3 regions of the Chryseobacterium sp. D764 genome follow, and region 1 is predicted to be linked to each of the others. Evidence: riboswitches for the same ligand, from Rfam matches in the RefSeq annotation. Region 1 holds a riboswitch; each other region holds the start of a gene.
What was found. Region 1 has a riboswitch for cobalamin ahead of prpB (methylisocitrate lyase). Riboswitches for the same ligand answer to the same signal wherever they lie in the genome.
Positions count from the first base shown of each region.

Region 2: it holds a riboswitch for cobalamin, as region 1 does, so the genes downstream of both, KYG33_RS16695 (TonB-dependent receptor plug domain-containing protein) here and prpB (methylisocitrate lyase) in region 1, are expected to answer to the same signal.
Region 3: it holds a riboswitch for cobalamin, as region 1 does, so the genes downstream of both, KYG33_RS08700 (acyl-CoA thioesterase) here and prpB (methylisocitrate lyase) in region 1, are expected to answer to the same signal.

Region 1 covers NZ_CP079219.1:361,372-367,446, forward strand. The annotation lists gene KYG33_RS01525 (hypothetical protein) at 111-854, shown strand; gene KYG33_RS01530 (sensor histidine kinase) at 892-1,941, shown strand; gene KYG33_RS01535 (LytR/AlgR family response regulator transcription factor) at 1,946-2,713, shown strand; cobalamin riboswitch at 3,064-3,255, shown strand; gene prpB (methylisocitrate lyase) at 3,712-4,608, shown strand; gene prpC (2-methylcitrate synthase) at 4,611-5,765, shown strand; gene KYG33_RS01550 (bifunctional 2-methylcitrate dehydratase/aconitate hydratase) at 5,860-6,075, shown strand, end outside.
Region 2 covers NZ_CP079219.1:3,684,762-3,690,836, reverse strand. The annotation lists gene KYG33_RS16705 (cell surface protein) at 1-347, opposite strand, end outside; gene KYG33_RS16700 (YncE family protein) at 362-1,495, opposite strand; gene KYG33_RS16695 (TonB-dependent receptor plug domain-containing protein) at 1,492-3,525, opposite strand; cobalamin riboswitch at 3,634-3,819, opposite strand; gene KYG33_RS16690 (transporter) at 3,910-4,857, opposite strand; gene KYG33_RS16685 (cytochrome-c peroxidase) at 4,870-5,895, opposite strand; gene KYG33_RS16680 (MbnP family protein) at 5,912-6,075, opposite strand, start outside.
Region 3 covers NZ_CP079219.1:1,936,429-1,942,503, reverse strand. The annotation lists gene KYG33_RS08720 (PspC domain-containing protein) at 1-1,138, opposite strand, end outside; gene KYG33_RS08715 (PadR family transcriptional regulator) at 1,150-1,479, opposite strand; gene KYG33_RS08710 (XAC2610-related protein) at 1,998-2,696, shown strand; gene KYG33_RS08705 (HD domain-containing protein) at 2,698-3,288, shown strand; gene KYG33_RS08700 (acyl-CoA thioesterase) at 3,346-3,729, opposite strand; cobalamin riboswitch at 3,848-4,028, opposite strand; gene KYG33_RS08695 (hypothetical protein) at 4,062-4,862, opposite strand; gene KYG33_RS08690 (GEVED domain-containing protein) at 5,122-6,075, shown strand, end outside.

The sequences.
Region 1 (6,075 bases):
ATCCTCCATTCATTTCTTTATTTCCTGAGTTCATTGTTTTCTGATTGAACCGCAGAAGCAGATAGAATAACTTTGACATATCAAAACAGAAATAATTAACATCATAAACTATGAACAGAGAATTAATTTTTTTAAGAACATTTGCTTTTACAGCAGTTATTGGAATTGTATTTTTAACAGCTTCAGCTTTCAAAACAGACGGACATGAGAAATTCACAGAGATTGATGTTGAAAGAATCAATATTGTTGAAAAAGACGGTACTGTAAAGATGATCATTACCAATGTAGAAAAATTTCCCAACGGAGAAGATAAAATAAACGGTAATCCTACCAATAAAACAAGAAAAAAACGCTCAGGAATGCTTTTCTTCAATGAAGACGGAATAGAATGTGGAGGTTTTATTTATGATGGGCAGAAAAATAAAAACGGGCACAGCTCGGGATTATCCCTTACTTATGATCAGTATAACGGTGATCAGGTAATGCAGCTTTTGACTCAGGATTATAAGAAAGGAGATAAAAGAGTAGTGGCAAGCGGGCTTTATTTCAATGACCGCCCATCAAAAGAATCACAAATAAAAACCGGGGAAATAATGGCAGAGCTGAACCAGATAAAAGATCCGGAAGCTGCTCAGAAAAAATATAAAGAATATGAACAGCAGGGACTGATTGGAGGAGCACCAAGAATGATGCTTGGGAAAACCAAAGATGAACATAACGGATTGTTTTTATTCGACAGTAAAGGCCAGCCGCGAGCCAGATTCTGTGTAGATAAAAATAACGAAGCAAAACTGGATTTCTTAGATGATGAAGGAAACGTTACCGCATCATTTCCTGAAAAGAAAAAAAAATAATACAAAGAAACAGCCCTGTAAAAATATAGGGCTATTTTTGCAAAAAAGACCATTCAGAAAGCCGATGAAAACCATTGTAAAACGGATTAATCAAAACAGGTATTTTCTTCTGTTTATCCTTTTGTTTGCCTATGTACAATCTATTCATACCCGTATTGGGATAAGAAGAACATTAGACTGGTATATTTTTACTCCGGAAGCTGCAGTTGTCACTCTTATTAGTGCCTGTATCTTGTTTTTTGTGATCGATTTTTTCATTAAAAACTGGCAGAAGTCATCAACATTCAGCATCACAGAAATCCTTAAAATATTCAGTTCATCACTGTTGACCTATCTTGTGGTGATGAAGATAATAGGCTTTTTGATTGCCTTTGCTTTTGGAAAGATTGAGAAGAATTTTAATCAGGAAGTTGTTATTCTTTCCACTTTTTCAGATTTGATCGGGGGCTTTATTTATGGAAGTTTTTTTCTGGCATACCGTTACTACAAAAAGAATACAGACTATCAGAAACAGCTTGCTCTTTATGATCATGCATTGTCTGAAAGTAAAATTAATCAGCTGAAAGCGCAGCTTAATCCTCATTTCTTGTTCAATAATCTCAATATTCTGGACCAGCTCATAGAAGAAGATAAACGAAAAGCTTCCGACTTTCTTAACGAATTTGCAGAGATATACCGCTATGTTTTAGATGTTTCCGATAAAAAATTAGTAGCAGTGGAAGAAGAGCTTGCTTTTGCAGAGAAATATTTTAATCTGATCCAGTACAAATACGGAAATGCCTATTCATTAGAAATAAATCATATAAGATCCCCAGGAAATATTATCCCGTTATCATTACAGCTGCTTTTGGAAAATGCAGTTCAGCATAATCTTGGAACGCTTACAAATCCAGTTGTAGTCACCATAAATCTGGATCAGACAATAACCGTTTCAAATAATGTTATACCGAAGCGTAACAGTAAAAAAACGTCTGGAAGAGCGTTGAACAATCTTAAAGAACAATATACGTTATTAACCGACCGACAGGTAGAAATATTAAAAACAGAAACCGGATTTTCAGTAACACTTCCTATAATTCCAGTATAAAAATATGATAAAAGTTATAATTATCGAAGACGAAATTCCTGCCAGAAACAAATTAAAACGTTTTATCAGCGAATTGGAAGAACCGGTTGAGATCGTTGCAGAGATTGATACCGTAGAAGAAGCCGTTACTTTTTTTAAAAATTCAACAGTAGACCTGATCTTTTCTGATATAGAATTATTGGATGGAAATGCCTTTGAAATCTACAGTCAGGTGAACATTTCAAGCCCGATAATTTTCACAACCGCTTACGATCAGTATTGGATGAATGCCTTTGAAAGTAATGGTATAGAATATCTTTTAAAACCATTTTCACAGGAACGTTTCCAAAAAGCATGGGGTAAATTTCTTTTATTAAGAACTTCTGCATCAGAACAGAATGATGTCCTGATAAAACTTCAGCAAATGCTCAATAACAGTCATCCAGAGAAAAAATATAAAAAAAGATTTACGGTCTCCTCACATCAGGGAACTTATTTTGTAAATACTGAAGAGATCACTTTCTTTGAAGCAGAAGAGGGAATTGTCTTTGCTTTTGATACTGCAGGAAAAAAACATCTGCTTAATGAATCTACACTAAAAGAAATTGAAAATCAGCTTAGTCCTTCGGATTTTTTCAGAATTAACCGAAGTGAAATCGTTCAGAAAATACATATTGAAAGGATAGAGCGTTACAACAGAAATACACAGTCTATCCAGATAAAAGGACATAAAATCCACCTTATCACAAGCCAGAGTAATACCTCTGCTTTCAGAAAATGGATTGAAGAATAAAGATTAAATTTTTGACTGAAAATGATATAAAAAAGATCATTTGAAGCCAGAAAATGAGCATCCATTATCGCTAAAAAAAAAGTTTTAAAAAACGCTTCAATTCCAGAATGAAAAACAATAACAAGTAGACAGTTTCTTTGAACTTGTCTGATTTTTTCACGACATATCTTGTGGATTTTGTAACAAAAAATGGGCAGGATAATCTAAATTATAATGTCTGTTGGGTGAAGAATGTATTTTTAATAATAACATAATCAATGGATTATGATTAAATAATTATTGTTTGCATAAAATATCTTTCATGTTTTTATAAAATACCTATATTTACCACCAAGGAGTTCTTAACATCTTCTTTATCAACCGAAACTGGTTACACTTAGCTGTGTCTTAAAAGGGAATCGTGTGCAAATCACGAACTGTCGCGCAACTGTAAGTAACATCAAGGTTTTTATCAAAAAAGGTCCACTGTATACCTCGTTATATGGGAAGGGCGATAAAAACTGTTACAAGTCAGGAGACCTGCCTATTTCGAATTGACGATGCTTTCGCGGTCTGAAGCTTATAGTCAGGTATGATACGATATGGATAACAGTGGGATCAATATATTTTGTCAGCTCGTGTTATTTTTATGATGCAGATAAGTAGTGGAGTGGTATGCTCTTTCATTATCGTGTATTCATCGTATTTTTCCTTTTCCATATTTTTCTTTCTCACAGGCATTGTGAAGTTTATCAGGAACTTTTTATGAGGATTTAATCAATATAAAAAGTTAAAAAAATGTATCCATTCGATTTCGATTATTCATACAGCAGCAGACTTGGAAATAAACAGATTGGCACGGAGATAATGGCTCTGAATTCCGGATTACAAAAATCGATTAAAACAAATCAGTTATTTTTTGATTTCCTTTTTAACATATCATGCAATGCCGGTAGCTATTGTGATGCCTGTTCATGGTTTTCTGTAAAACAAATTTCAACTAAACAATAAATATTATAATGACTACAAGTGAAAGTTTGAAGTCTCCCGGTATGAAATTTCGGGAGGCCATGCGAAAAGAAAGTCCCCTTCAGATTGTTGGCACCATCAATGCCAATCATGCATTGTTAGCACAGCAGGCAGGTTTTAATGCAATTTATCTTTCAGGAGGAGGTGTTGCCGCGGGTTCTCTAGGGATTCCGGATCTAGGAATTACCACGCTGGAAGATGTATTGATTGATGTTCAGCGTATCACGAATGTTTGTGATGTACCGCTCATGGTAGATGTTGATACCGGATTCGGACCTTCAGCATTCAATGTGGCAAGAACTGTAAAGTCACTGATTAAAGCTGGAGCTGCGGCCCTCCATATTGAAGACCAGGTAGGGGCAAAACGCTGTGGACACCGCCCGGGAAAAGAAGTGGTAACCAAAGAAGAAATGGTAGACAGAGTGAAAGCAGCGGTAGATGCCCGTACCGATGAAAATTTTGTAATTGGTGCCCGTACCGATGCATTTGCTAATGAAGGATTGGAAAAAACATTGGAAAGAGCAGCAGCTTATAAAGAAGCTGGAGCAGATTTTATTTTTGCAGAAGCCGTTCCTGACTTAAGCTTTTATCACAAGTTTGTTGAAGCCGCAGGAGTTCCAGTGCTGGCTAATATTACCGAATTCGGGATGATCAGAATGTACACGGTGGAAGAATTAAAAAATGCAGGCGTGGGACTGATCCTTTATCCGCTTTCTGCTTTCCGTGCTGCCAATAAAGCCGCTCAAAATGTATATGAACACCTTCGTAAAGACGGAACACAGATCAATGTATTGGATACTATGCAAACCAGGGAAGAACTCTATCAAAGCATCGGATACTATGACTACGAACAAAAATTAGACAACCTTTTTAAACAAAATAATTGATAATGTCAACTAACAGTGAACCCACATTTAAACCTAAAAAAAGCGTTGCGCTTTCAGGGGTAGCAGCAGGTAATACGGCTCTTTGCAGTGTCGGAAAAAGTGGAAACGATCTCCATTACAGAGGATATGATATTCTGGATCTGGCAGAGAAAGCACAGTTTGAAGAAGTAGCTTATCTTTTGATCTACGGCCAGCTGCCAACCGGAGCACAATTGAAAAACTATAAAGCCAAACTAAAATCTTTGAGAGGGCTACCTCATTCTGTGAGAAATATTCTTAAGAGTATTCCTGCAGCGGCTCATCCCATGGATGTCATGCGTTCCATGGTTTCTGCTATCGGAAGTATTCAGCCGGAAAAAGATGATCATAATATGGCGGGAGCAAGAGATATTGCAGACAAATTACTGGCATCTTTCAGCTCAGGTCTGTTATATTGGTATCATTATACCCATAATGGAAAAGAAATTGACGTAGAAACCGATGATGATACAATAGGAGGGCATTTCCTTCACCTGCTGCATGGGAAAAAACCTGCAGATTCCTGGGTAAAAGCAATGGAAATCTCGTTAAACCTCTATGCAGAACATGAATTTAATGCCTCAACATTTACCAGCCGTGTGATTGCCGGAACAGGATCTGATATTTACTCTGCAATTACCGGAGCAATTGGTGCTTTGAGAGGACCTAAACATGGTGGGGCAAATGAAGTTGCTTTTGAAATCCAAAGCCGCTACAATTCTCCTGATGAAGCAGAAAGCGATATTCGCAAGCGTATTGTGAACAAAGAAGTGATTATTGGCTTTGGACACCCGGTGTATACCATTTCAGATCCGAGAAACGTCGTGATTAAAAAAGTGGCGAAAGAACTTTCTGAAGAAGCAGGAGATATGCTGCTGTATAATATTGCTGAAAGATTGGAAACGATCATGTGGGAAGAAAAGAAAATGTTCCCGAATCTGGATTGGTTCTCCGCTGTTTCTTACCATCTGATGGGAGTGCCTACTCTGATGTTTACTCCGTTATTTGTCATTTCAAGAGTGACCGGATGGAGTGCTCATATTATAGAACAGAGACAGGATGGAAAGATTATCCGTCCAAGTGCCAATTATACAGGGCCTGAAAACAAAGAATTTGTGTCCATCAACGACCGGAAATAATGGAAAATAGAATGTCGGAAATGAAAAAACAATAATTCATTTTCAATTTTCCACTCTTAACTTTTAATTAATTAAAATTTTTCAATAATAAAAAATGAGTTCACACATCTCAAACGAAAGACCACAACCCGATCAGGTATTAACAGACATTGCAGACTATGTTTTAAATTACGAAATTAAAAATGACTTAGCATGGAAGACCGCTCACTACTGTCTTCTGGATACAATCGGCTGTGGGCTGGAAGCATTGACTTACCCGGCATGTACAAAACTTTTAGGACCTGTGGTAAAAGGGACAGTAGTTCCTAAC
Region 2 (6,075 bases), 1.6 Mb from region 1:
ATATATTTACTGTAAGGTGTTTTCTCTTTGGTAACAATGATTTTAGAATGATAAACCTGTTCGTTTCCTTTGTTATTAATTTTTAAAGTCAGCGGATAAGCATCTGCTGTTGGGCTGATAAATTCAAGTTCTGAATTTTGAGAGATAATAGAATCATTGATACTCCACGTAACCGATCCTGAAGCATTGGTTGGAATACTCAAAACCTTTAAACGTTCAATGGAATAAGAATCATCAAGACCGTTAAAGGTAAACTCCTCTTCATCATCGTGCTTACAGGCTATTACACCTGCCAGGAAACATGATAAAACTCCGATTTTTAAATAAGTAAAGGTATTTCTCTTCATTTCTTAAAGTTTGGTTATTTGTATAAAAAGGTAAAGTGGGCAGGGATATTTCCGCCTTCTGTTTTCCATTTAAAATGTCCGTTTTTATCAAAGCAATAGACAAATCCCATAGAAACATAATTTCTGGCATCTGTCATATAGATATCTTCTGTGATTGGGTTTACAGCAATTCCGTAAGGTGTTTTAATCGCAGTTTCGTATTCTTTGTCAAAAATGCTGTTGGCAATAATTTGTTCTGTTTTTACATCAATGATCCCAAAGCTCTTCTTATAGCTGTGTGTGTTGTAATTGAATTCATTTCCGTAGAAATAGAGTTTATCATTAACGATTGTCATTTCACTCACTGCGAGGTGGAAATCTTTTTTAACAATTCCTGTTGCTGCATCTATAAGGTATAGGCTGGAAGGAACGTTATAATAATCTCCTCTTGAACTCACGTACAGATCACCGTAATTATCTTTTTTAATGTGGTGAAGATTAATCGCAACATTTAATTTTTGGATTTCAGTAAAAGTGTTCAGGTCTATTACAGAAACGGTATTGTCGTAATCAGGAGCTTTGTATCCTCCGGAATTGGCCACAAATAATTTATTCCCTACAATTTCCATTTCTTCCGGTTGATACCCTACTACCACTTCACGCTGGATGGAAAGAGAAACTGTATCAATTTCCACAATTTTTCCTTTGGGTGCTTTTGGATTAACCGCTACCGGACCTGCATAGCTGCTGGCATAAGCTTTCCCTCCTTTAAAGGTTAAATAACGGCAGTTCTGTAATGGAATAGAAGTAATACGTTTGGCTGTTTTGGCATCCAACACTTCAATCTTGTTGGAAACATTGACAACAATATACAGCTTGCTTCCGTAGATCTTAATATCATTTCCAACATCTCCCAGTTCTTTCACAACATTCGGATTAATCTCCGCGTAGATGTTCCTGTAATAGGTTCCTTTGGTATAATCAAAAAAGTCCAAGGTACATTTGTTGCTTCCCATATTTCCTTCATTCAGCATGTAGAAACCTTTGATTGCTGTATTTTCTGATGGAAGTCCCTCTACCACTTCCTGGCGGACAATAATATCATCCGTACGGCATGAACTAAGAAAAGCTAAGACAAGAAATAAAAAGTAAAAGTTTAGTTTTCTCATAAGGTAAAGTTTAGAATAAGTTTAAAGTTTCTGCCCGGCATCGGATAATTGATCACTACATCATAATATTGGTTGAAAATATTATTCATCTCAAGGCTTACTTTAAATTGATGATTCGCCCAGTTGAATTTTTTCTGAACAGACAGATCATGGGTATACCAAGGCTGTACATAATTGTATTGAATGTTGTCCTGGTTCACATCATACCTTTCTCCTACATACATCGCACTGTAATTGAAACTCCAGTCTTTATAGTCCGCCATCAGGGTGAAGGAGCCACTATGCCATGGTGTGTAAGGAATCTGATTTCGGTAGAATGTATCCTCCGGATCTGTCATATCTCTTGCACTTTGGTAAGTGTAGGAAAGCAAGGGTCTCAGTTTTACTTTTCCTAACTGCATTTCTGCCTGAACATTCACGTCAGCACCTATGATTTCAACCCGTCCAAGGTTCATCATCAGCCAGCGGAACATACTTCCGTTAGGGGCTGCAACAATCTTATCCTGTACTTTGTTGTAATAACCGTCTACTTTAGCATAAAAGGATGTAAAGAATCGGTTTTTATAATTCTTCTGATACGTAAATCCTACATCATACTGATTGGTAAATTCCGGCTTCAGGTAAGTATTTCCGATATTAGTGTAATACAGATCATTGAAGGTTGGCAGTCGGAAAATCCTTTTATAGAAAGCTCTTAAAGTAAGTTCAGGAATTATTTCAGGCTGGTAGCTCATAAATACAGCTGGGGTCCATTCTCTGCTGTCTCCGGGTCTTTTATTTTTTCTTACTTCTTCAAAAGTAAAAGTTCCTAAAAGGCTGCCCAGGATCTTGAATCTGTTCCACTGATACGTTGTTGCCAATGCAACCAATGTAGTGTAACGTGTAGGATAAGAAAAGTTATCCAGATTGGCATCCAGATTATTGTACTGAAAATCCCCGCTCAGACTGACATCCCAATTGGATGTGATAGAATAGATATTGGATGAGGAAAGATAGAGCTCTCGTTGGATATAGGTGTTATCGGTATGAATAATAGACTGCGAGCGAACAGTATCCATAAAATGAGTGTAATCGTAGGCAAACTTTGCTTTCAGCTGAGTTTCAAATCTGGGAAACAGTTTTTTCCGAAGATTGGCCTGCACGAAATAATTTTCATCAGAAAGTCTTGCTCCTCTTCCTCCAAAACGGCCATTCACAATAGGAGCCGGCATTCCACGGTCTGAAATATAACCATAGCCTCTTACATTCCAGCTTCCGTTATTTAAAGTTCCGTTTAACGAAGTTTCAAAACGTTTCGCTTTGATATCTGAGTCCTGCCTCTTTGCAATTGTATCATAAGCCTGCTGTCCATCAGGATATTTCTTGGCATACCGAAATCTGTAAATCCCATCACTTTGCAGAAATTCTCCACTGAAGCTGGCAGAAGTTCTGTCTGAAATTTTCTGTTCCAATCGGAATGACGGATTAAAAAGGTCTATGGAGGCACTTTTTGCTCTTATCACAAGATTGGTTTTCTTTATTCCTTTAAATACAGGCGTTTTAGGCTGTAAATAGATAGATCCCGAAGAACCGAAATCTTTTGCCGGCTGAAAAATCTCGCTTTTCTGCCCGTTATACAATGATATTTCTTCCAGATCATCCAAAGAATATCTTCCCAGATCTACCAGTCCGTTCTGTGCATTTCCCAGTTGAATTCCATCATAGAAAACGCCTACATGCTGACTTCCGAGGCTTCGGACATTAATGGTTTTCAATCCGCCAATCCCTCCATAGTCTTTGATCTGAACACCGGAAAAATACCGAAGAGCATCTGCTACAGAATGACTGTTCAGTCTTTCCAGCTGCTCGCCCTGCAGGGTTTGTGCCGGAAGAATTTCTTTGAAGTTTTTCTTGTAAAGGTTGATCCCTTTGATTGATTCTTCCTGAACACTGTCTTTTTTCTTGGTTTGAGAAGACAAAAGGTGAGATGTTAACACCAGTATTGTGAAAACAGCTTTATGAATTGCAGAAGTAATTAGTTTTGCCGCCATTAGCTCATTTAGGATAATGAAGACGCTAATGGATATAAGAATACAACGACAAAGCACAGCTGTCACTGCACAGAATCATTGATGTCCTAAGCTTTATTCCACGAAAGCGTCAAACGATTATTTTCTGGCAGGTCTTCTGACTTACTCCATTTTTGAAATCCTTCCCATTAAAAAACAGTGGATATATTCTTCAAAAATCTTGGTGCGGAGCTTACAGCAGCGGGTCTGTTCCGGATTTTCACCGGATTCCCTTTTAAGAGCTTTTTAGGGCTCACCAAATTTCGGCAAAGATAAAAAATTATTCCTAACCCCCAATTAAAATCATGATTCATAAACAATTAAAGCTCCCGAAGGAGCTTTAACATGATTAAAAAGGGGTTTTATTTAAATTCCGATATTCAGGAAAATACTAAATCTGGATTTTGCTTCAATATCACCACCAGCCAAATGGGTATACATAGGAAGCATGAGTTCACTTCCCAGGCTCAGTTTTTTATAAGAGGCTTCAAACCCAATCTTCCCATACAATGCACTTCCGGCTGTATTGGGCAGGGCTTCATCAAACTGCTTGTTCTGAGCATACACTTCTCCCTGCACTCCGGTTTTTACAGAAAAGATAGATTTTTCATTTCCTGCAACCTGATAAAATCCTGTTGCAGCGTAGTTCCACTGGTTTCCGAAATGGTAATTCTTCTTATTTTCCGTTTTGATTGTATAGTCTGTATTGACCAATACAGCTACTTTATTCTTTTGAAATTTATAATTCAAAGCCGCCTGATAATCCCAGCTTCCTGTTCCCAACTGAAAACTCGGATTGACTCCGGATGCTCCTTTTTCATCAAACTTTCCCAAAGGAATTTTCACGCCCAAACCTCCGCTCACGTGATGGAAATTATCTTTAGAGCTCATTAGCTGATAGATTCCCATCAGGTTCAGATCTCCGATTCCGTTGATTTTGATATCTCCCTGCATAGTCCTTTTTTCATGAAAATGAAATGGCAGACTTGCATATACACTTAGTTTTTTAGTCAATGGAATTTTTCCCCAAAGCTGTAAGGTATTAAAATACTGATCCTGTGTAAGATCTTTTACAAATAAATTTTCTTTTGCTTTGTAATGCTGTGCAAAATATTTGATTCCGATAAACTGTGGATTCAGCAAAGATTCAAAACCGGATGATCCGTTACCGGCCGCACAACCGCATGCATCACAGTCATCATCAAAATCAATTCTGCTAAAGCCATTCTGAGCAATATACATACTGTCTCTAACCAGATTTGCCTGGCTCAGGCTAAATACCATTAAACATAGTATTGCTATAATCTTCTTCATGTTTTCTATAATTTATTCTGCAAATTTTGGATTGGATATAAAACTTTTGTCGGACAATGTTTTCAGGAAAGCAATAATCGACTGTTTTTCCTGACTATTCATGGCTATTCCTGTATGACCATTCTGTTTCAGCTGAGGATCAAGATTCGCATTATCTTCCACCTGTTCTGAATAGAAATTGAGTACAGCATCTAATGTGTAAAACCTTCCGTCATGCATATAAGGTGCTGTATATTCTACGTTTCTCAAACTTGGAACACGGAATTTCATCCAGTCTACCTGATTAAGAGTAACTCTGTAACGCCCTGCATCTTTGAACTCGGTGTTATAATACATTCCTGTATTACGGAAGCTTTCATCGGTAAATAATTCTCCGCTATGGCAAGAGGCACATTTCTGTCCGAACAAAGCCATTCCCTGAGATTCTGTAGAAGTAAACTGCTCTTTTCCCTGCCTGAACCTGTCATATTTTGAATCTGCAGAAATTAAAGAAGCCATAAACTGTGACAGTGCTTTTAGAATTCTTTCTCCGGTAATGGTTTCATCTCCGTACGCTTCCCTGAAAAGTTTTTTATATTTCTGATCATCTTTTATTTTTGAAATGGCTTCCGGTATAGAACTGTCCATCTCATTGACATCTGTAATAGGGCTTATCGGTTGTTCATTGAGGTTATGAATAACACCGTCCCACATATATCTTTTCAAAAAAGCCATATTCTGAATGGGTGGCGCATTTCTGATTCCTATTCTGTCATCCACACCATGGCTTACGGTATGTCCGTGATGGGTGAAAGCATTTTCCTGAATATGGCAGAAGCCGCATGAAATGGTATTGTTTCGGGAAAGTCTTCCTTCATAGAATAATTTTCGGCCCAGCTCTACTCCGTTTTTGGTTACCGGATTGATTGATTTATCGAAAGTCATTTCCGTAAAATAAGAAGGAAACTGCAGATTGTATGCTTCATCTTTTTCCAGTGGCTGAATCACCTCATCAGAACAGGAAATACAGCTCATAATCAATACAAGCAGAACCAACATCCTTTTAATAAGAAAATTAATCATTGTGAACGTGGTCTACTTTAAACATTTTGGTAAGGTTATTGGTAACGTCTACCAAATGCTGGTTTGAGCCCATCAACATATCATTAGTTGTAGTAAGGGTAAGCGCTTTATCTCCACTCAAAAACTGATTCAGATCCGCAAGAATATGGACAGAAG
Region 3 (6,075 bases), 1.6 Mb from region 1:
CTTTGAAATTCTGAGGAATATTGATTTGCTTTACATCTACATACACTGTATCTGAAGTAGTGTTGATGGCCACATTCTCTACATCTTCCTTACTTCCTCTGTAGATCATGTCTTTTTTAGCCATGCTTATTCCGAAGTACGTTCCCAGTCCGATCAGAAGAAGAAATAAACCTCCTACTACCCATCCGATATTTCTCAGTTTTGTTTTTGGAGAAAATATCTTAATACTTAATAAGCTGAAAAGGATTGCTGGAATTAAGCTTCCGATTACCATCATGGCTGCCAATACTTTATCAAGACCCTGGTCATCCATATAGAATCTTATTTCATTGGCACCAGGAAAGTCTGTATCCATTCCGAAAAGACCGAATAATACAAATACTCCGATAATGCTGCTTACAGCCATCAATACGAAGAATCCTCCTACGATATACTTGAAAACATTCCAGATTCCGCTGCTTGCATTGTTGATATAAGGTTTGTTTTCGTTGTATATTTCTCCGACCCTCTGAGTAGATTCATTGGCAAACTGAACCAATTTATTAGACTCATTCTTAAGATTGTCGAAGTTCATAGGCTTTCCCTGCATTTTCAGGAAATCTGCTGCTGTTTCAGCTTTTGGAAGTACGATCCAAAGGATTACATATAAAAGACCGATCAGTGAAGATGAAATGGCTGCTGTAAAAATTCCTAATACAAAGATTCCCAGCCAGATTGCTCTCATTGCGGTAATATCCATTCCTACATATTGAGCTAAACCTGCGCAAACCCCTGCTACTTTTTGTTTTTCCGGGTCACGGAACAGTTGTTTTTTATCGGAATAATAAGTTCCTGAATTGGTATTTCTGGTAGATGTTTTTTCAGAAAAATAAGCCTCTTCCTGTTCTTCAATTTTTTCCGGGCTTCCGATCTGTGCGATTACCTTTTCTACATCGGTATCATTTATTACTTCACGTTTTCCCAGAGAATCTTTGAATATCTCCACCATTCTTATTTCTATGTCATGCATTACCTCATCAGCTTCAGAAGCATCCAGTGAGCTTCTCAAAGCATTCAGGTAATCGCTGAGCTTTATATATGCGTGTTCTTCTATTGTAAAAGAAAAACCTGCGAGTCCTATTGAGAGTGTCTTGTTCATAGCTTTGTTTTTTAATTTTGTTGGGTGATGTTTTTTACTGAGGCTGTCAGCTCATTCCATGTGTTTTGAAGTTCATCCAGGAAAAGTTTTCCTTTTTCTGTGATCTGATAATATTTTCTGGGTGGTCCTCCTGTAGATTCTTCCCATCTGTAAGAGAGAAACTCTCCGTTTTTAAGTCTTGTAAGAAGAGGGTAGAGGGTTCCTTCCACTACATCCAGTTTTCCTTTTTTCAGTTCGTCAATAAGATCAGAAACATACATTTCGCGATTATTGATGAGACTTAGAATACAGAATTCCAGAATTCCTTTTCGCATTTGCGCTTTGGTATTTTCGGTATTCATCTTTGATAAGTTTTGTTAATTAGTTATATAATTTTCGAAGTTCGGAACCTAGCTAGTTGTACCTATTTCGATTTTACATTACAAAGATATGTAAATAAAATGGTATTATGCAATACAAAGTAGTGAAATTTTTAAAATAAATAGTATAAATATTTGATAATCAGATTTATAAATTTTACTATGAATTTTGATAAGAATGAATTTGATCAAAAAATGTTTAAATTTTAAATGAAAATGAAAGAAATAAAGAGAAAAAAAGTTATCATTCATTAATTATTGCTCATTACCCAAGATATAGCCCCGATAGCAGCGGTTACCTCACAGCGGCTTGGGTTCAGGTACGGAGCGAGGAGTATGAGCGTATAGCGGGAAATAGCTTCTTATTACTGAACACTCTTTTATTTAAAGGCTGTTAAAATGTTTCAGATCCTTACAGATAATAAGGCCGGAATTTTGAGATCGGTATTATGATTCGTATTTTTGTTAGGAAAAAAACACCTAAATCACTTACTATTACCATGAATTTATTCAATAAGTATAAACATTTACCGGCTTTTGTTTTACTGGGGCCTGCATGTTTCGGACAATATCAGTTTGAGGTTAAAAATGCATCAAAGAATTATGATGCAATCATCCAGGTAGAAAATTGCTATGATGACCGGTGCAGCGGCAAAGGAACTGTAGAATTGTTTGATCATAAAAATACAAAGGTACAGACTTTTGCATCGGATAATCTGGTGTTGGAAACAGATCAGACTGAAAAGCCCAGGCTGGGAAAAATGATCCAGCTGACAAATAAACAGAACTCTGTAATCATTAATGATTTTAATTTTGACGGAACTGAAGATATAGCGGTAAGGAACGGGAATATGGGAAACTATAGCGCTGCTTCCTATGACGTTTATGTATTCAACAGTACAAGAATGGCATTTGTGAAGAGTAAAGAACTTACGGATCTTGCGTCCAGTGCTCTTGATATTTTTGATGTGGATGTGAAACGTAAGCGCCTGATCTCCTATGGAAAATCTGGCTGTTGTGATATTTTTACCACTGAATATGCTGTTGTTCCCAATAAAGGACTTGATAAAGTCTTTGAAAAAGAAGAAGATATGACGGTAGAAGGCCGCGTAAAAGTGATCACTAAAGAAAAGATCAATAATAAGTGGGTAACCAAAACAAAGGTGTACCCTTCAGAACAATATAATAGAGAAAAGTAAGATGAAAATTCAGAAAGAGATTGATTTTATCCTGGCAGTGGATGCCTTGAAAAATGTACAGCGAAGAAATTATAATGCTGACGATTCCCGAAGAGAGAATACTGCGGAACATTCATGGCAGATCATCATTCTGGCTCAGATTCTTTATCCATATGCTAAAAACCGTGCAGATATTGATCTGTTGAGAGTGATAAGAATGCTTTCCATTCACGATTTGGTAGAGATAGAAGCTGGGGATACCTTTATTTTTGATGAAAAAGCAATGGTAGGGAAGTTTGACAGAGAGAAAGCATCTGCACAAAAGATTTTCGGTATCCTGGATGAGCCTTTGCGTACAGAGTTCTTCAATCTATGGCTTGAGTTTGAAGATGAGAAAACACCGGATGCTATTTTTGCCTGTGGAATCGACAGAATTATGCCATTTATCTTAAATTCTCATACTTCAGGAAAAAGCTGGACGGAAGCCGGAGTAACAGAAAAACAAATCCGGAATATGCTTGAAAATGCTATCAGCAGAGCATCGGATGAAATGGGAGAAGCCTTTGAACTGCTGCTGAGCAGAAGCCTGGAAACTGAAAAAGTTGTGAAATAAATTTATTGAAAATAGAATAATTTTCGGGCGGCCTTTGGCCGCCCGAAAATTTATCATTTATAGTATCTGGATTGGTTTCTTGAATTCGTCAATCGCTACAAAAGTAAAATCACCTACAATGGCTTTTTCTCTTTCATAGGAATACATCTGCTCGGTATAGATCTCAACATTTACTTTCATACTTGTTTTTCCTACGTATGAAACTTTGCCAATCAGTTCAACAATAGTTCCGGCTGGAATAGGTTTCTTGAAATCGATCTTGTCACTGCTCACTGTTACCACTCTTTTTCTGGCAAATCGTGTGGCTGTAATAAAAGCTACTTCGTCCATCAGCTGCATGGCCGTACCACCAAAAAGGGTATCGTAATGATTGGTTGTGTTAGGGAAAACCGCTTTAAAGATTCTGGTTTCGGATGCTTCAATTCTTTCTTCTGTAGTCATATATCATTATTAATTAAAGCGAAATGAAAACGATATTAAAACAACAGAATAATGACAGGAACTTAAAGAACCCCCTGAAACAATCCATCAGATCAATACAACTTCAAATCGCGAAAGTTATTTGTTTAAAGAAATAGGCAGGTCTCCTGACTTGTAACATCTTTTATCTCCTTCCCATGCCTCGCACAGTGGATCTTTGATAAAGATTTCAGTTACTTACAGTTGCGCGACAGTCCGTGATTTTCACACGGTTCCCTTTTAATCTGCAGTGATGCAGAACCAATTCCTGTGATGAATAAGCGTAAAACTTTTCGAGTGCAAAAATAATGAATTTATTCCGGATTATGGTAAATAATCTGGCTGATTACTCTTCCTTTCTTGATGGTCCACAGCGTGGTGTATCTGTTTTCTCCTGAACCGTTTATCATGTATAAGAAAATATTATCGGTGTCCAGGGATGTTACGCCAATATTCTCAAAATCCATAGTAGGCTGGAACATGTTTTTGATGGCTTCTCTTACAAAGACAGAACCTCTTCCGGGTTGTTGTACTCTGATTGATTTGATCTCAGTCATTCCTTCAGGAAGATCATTTCCGATTCCCCAAGGTTTTACTTTATCAATGGTAAGAAGTTTTCCTTCCGCATCTTTTTCCTTTTTACGGTAGCCGGCATTGGAAGGGTAGATATCAATCACAACTTTGCTTCTTTGGGCAGTAGGAACTTTTGGATCAGAATTATCTGTGAAAATAAGTGATTTTCCGTTTTTGGACCTGGAGGGAGTATAGGCCGGAAGCTGGTCTATATAAGCAATACGTTCTTTATTGACCATTCCTTCTTTGTCCAGTGTTTCATAACGTACAAATGGTTTGTCTTCATCCTGTTTTTCAGGATATTTGATCCAGATCCACTCTGTTTCTCCGGGAGCAGGTTTTACATAAACAAATACATCTCCTTTACGCATACGGATCTTATCTACAATTTTTCTGTAATTGTCTTTATGAACCCGTACATTGGCATATCCTTCTTCAGCTTTTACAACTCCGAAAGGAACTTTATTCTGCCCTTTTACAAAGGCTATAGATAAAATACTGAAAGCGGATAAATAGAATGCTTTGTTTATGAAAGTCATCATGAAAATTTTTTGATCCCCCAAATATATAAATTAAATGCTTTTCAGGAGATAATTTATACCATTGCAGTTCTTTAAAATCTTGTATTTGTTTCAGATGGATTAAAAATGCAGATATCTTATGGGATTATTTTGTATAATAGGTGTGATTTTTGGCTTGTAATTTAAAATGTATTGATAAAATATAACAATAAATGAAATATTTATAAGAATTATTTCAAAAAATGCTCTATTTTTCAGGAGAATTTAAAAACTAATAAACATGACAAAAAGACTACTTTATGTATTCTCTTTTATTTTGGGTATTTCAAGCTTTCAGGCAGAAAACAAGATAGAAGCAGGATCAAAATCTTTATTTTATTGTGATACAAATGCTCCAACAGATGTTGTGGTATCAAATGTTAGCCTTACTTCCGCAACGGTTACCTGGACTGCCGACCCAAATACTCCGAACAATTATGTAAGATACCGGAAAGCTGGCAGTACCACCTGGATGATAGCAACGGGATTGTCTGGGCAAAATGTGTTTACTATTGGTATGTTAGAGCCCTGTACAATTTATGAAGTACAAGTTGCAAAAATATGTAACACGATAACGGGAACATGGTCCACTCCTATATTTTTTACAACAGTCATCAATTACTGTGCAAGCGCTTCTACAGATACCAGCATGATGCATATTTCCAATGTGACAGTAAACTCCACAGGGGTTACGGCTCCCATGGTCAGCAACTCCGGCTCATCCAACTATACAGATTACAGAAGCGATGTAAGCCGTAGAATAAAGTTTTTTGTAGGAAGTGTGGGCAATAAACTTTCGGTAAGTAATAGCTGGACCGGAACTCCAGGTACAACAACGGTAACTGCATGGATAGATCTCAATGCTAACGGCATTTTTGAATCCAGTGAAAGAGTAATGGTTGCCAATAATGTTACTCAGGCAGCTCCGGCTGTGTCTGTATTTAATATTCCAAGTTTTGCAACACTGACAACGTGTGGTACTGTAATGCGAGTGGTTTCAAGTCAAACTACACCTACAGATGCTTGTGGGACATTCACCTATGGCGAGGTTGAAGATTATGGGGTAGATATTATAAATCTCACACTAAGCGTTGGAGAATCAGTAAAATCTGTACAGCCTGAAATTTATCCTAATCCGGCATCTGATATTTTAAATATTTCCGGCACTTCAGAAGCAGCAAATTTTGAAATTTAT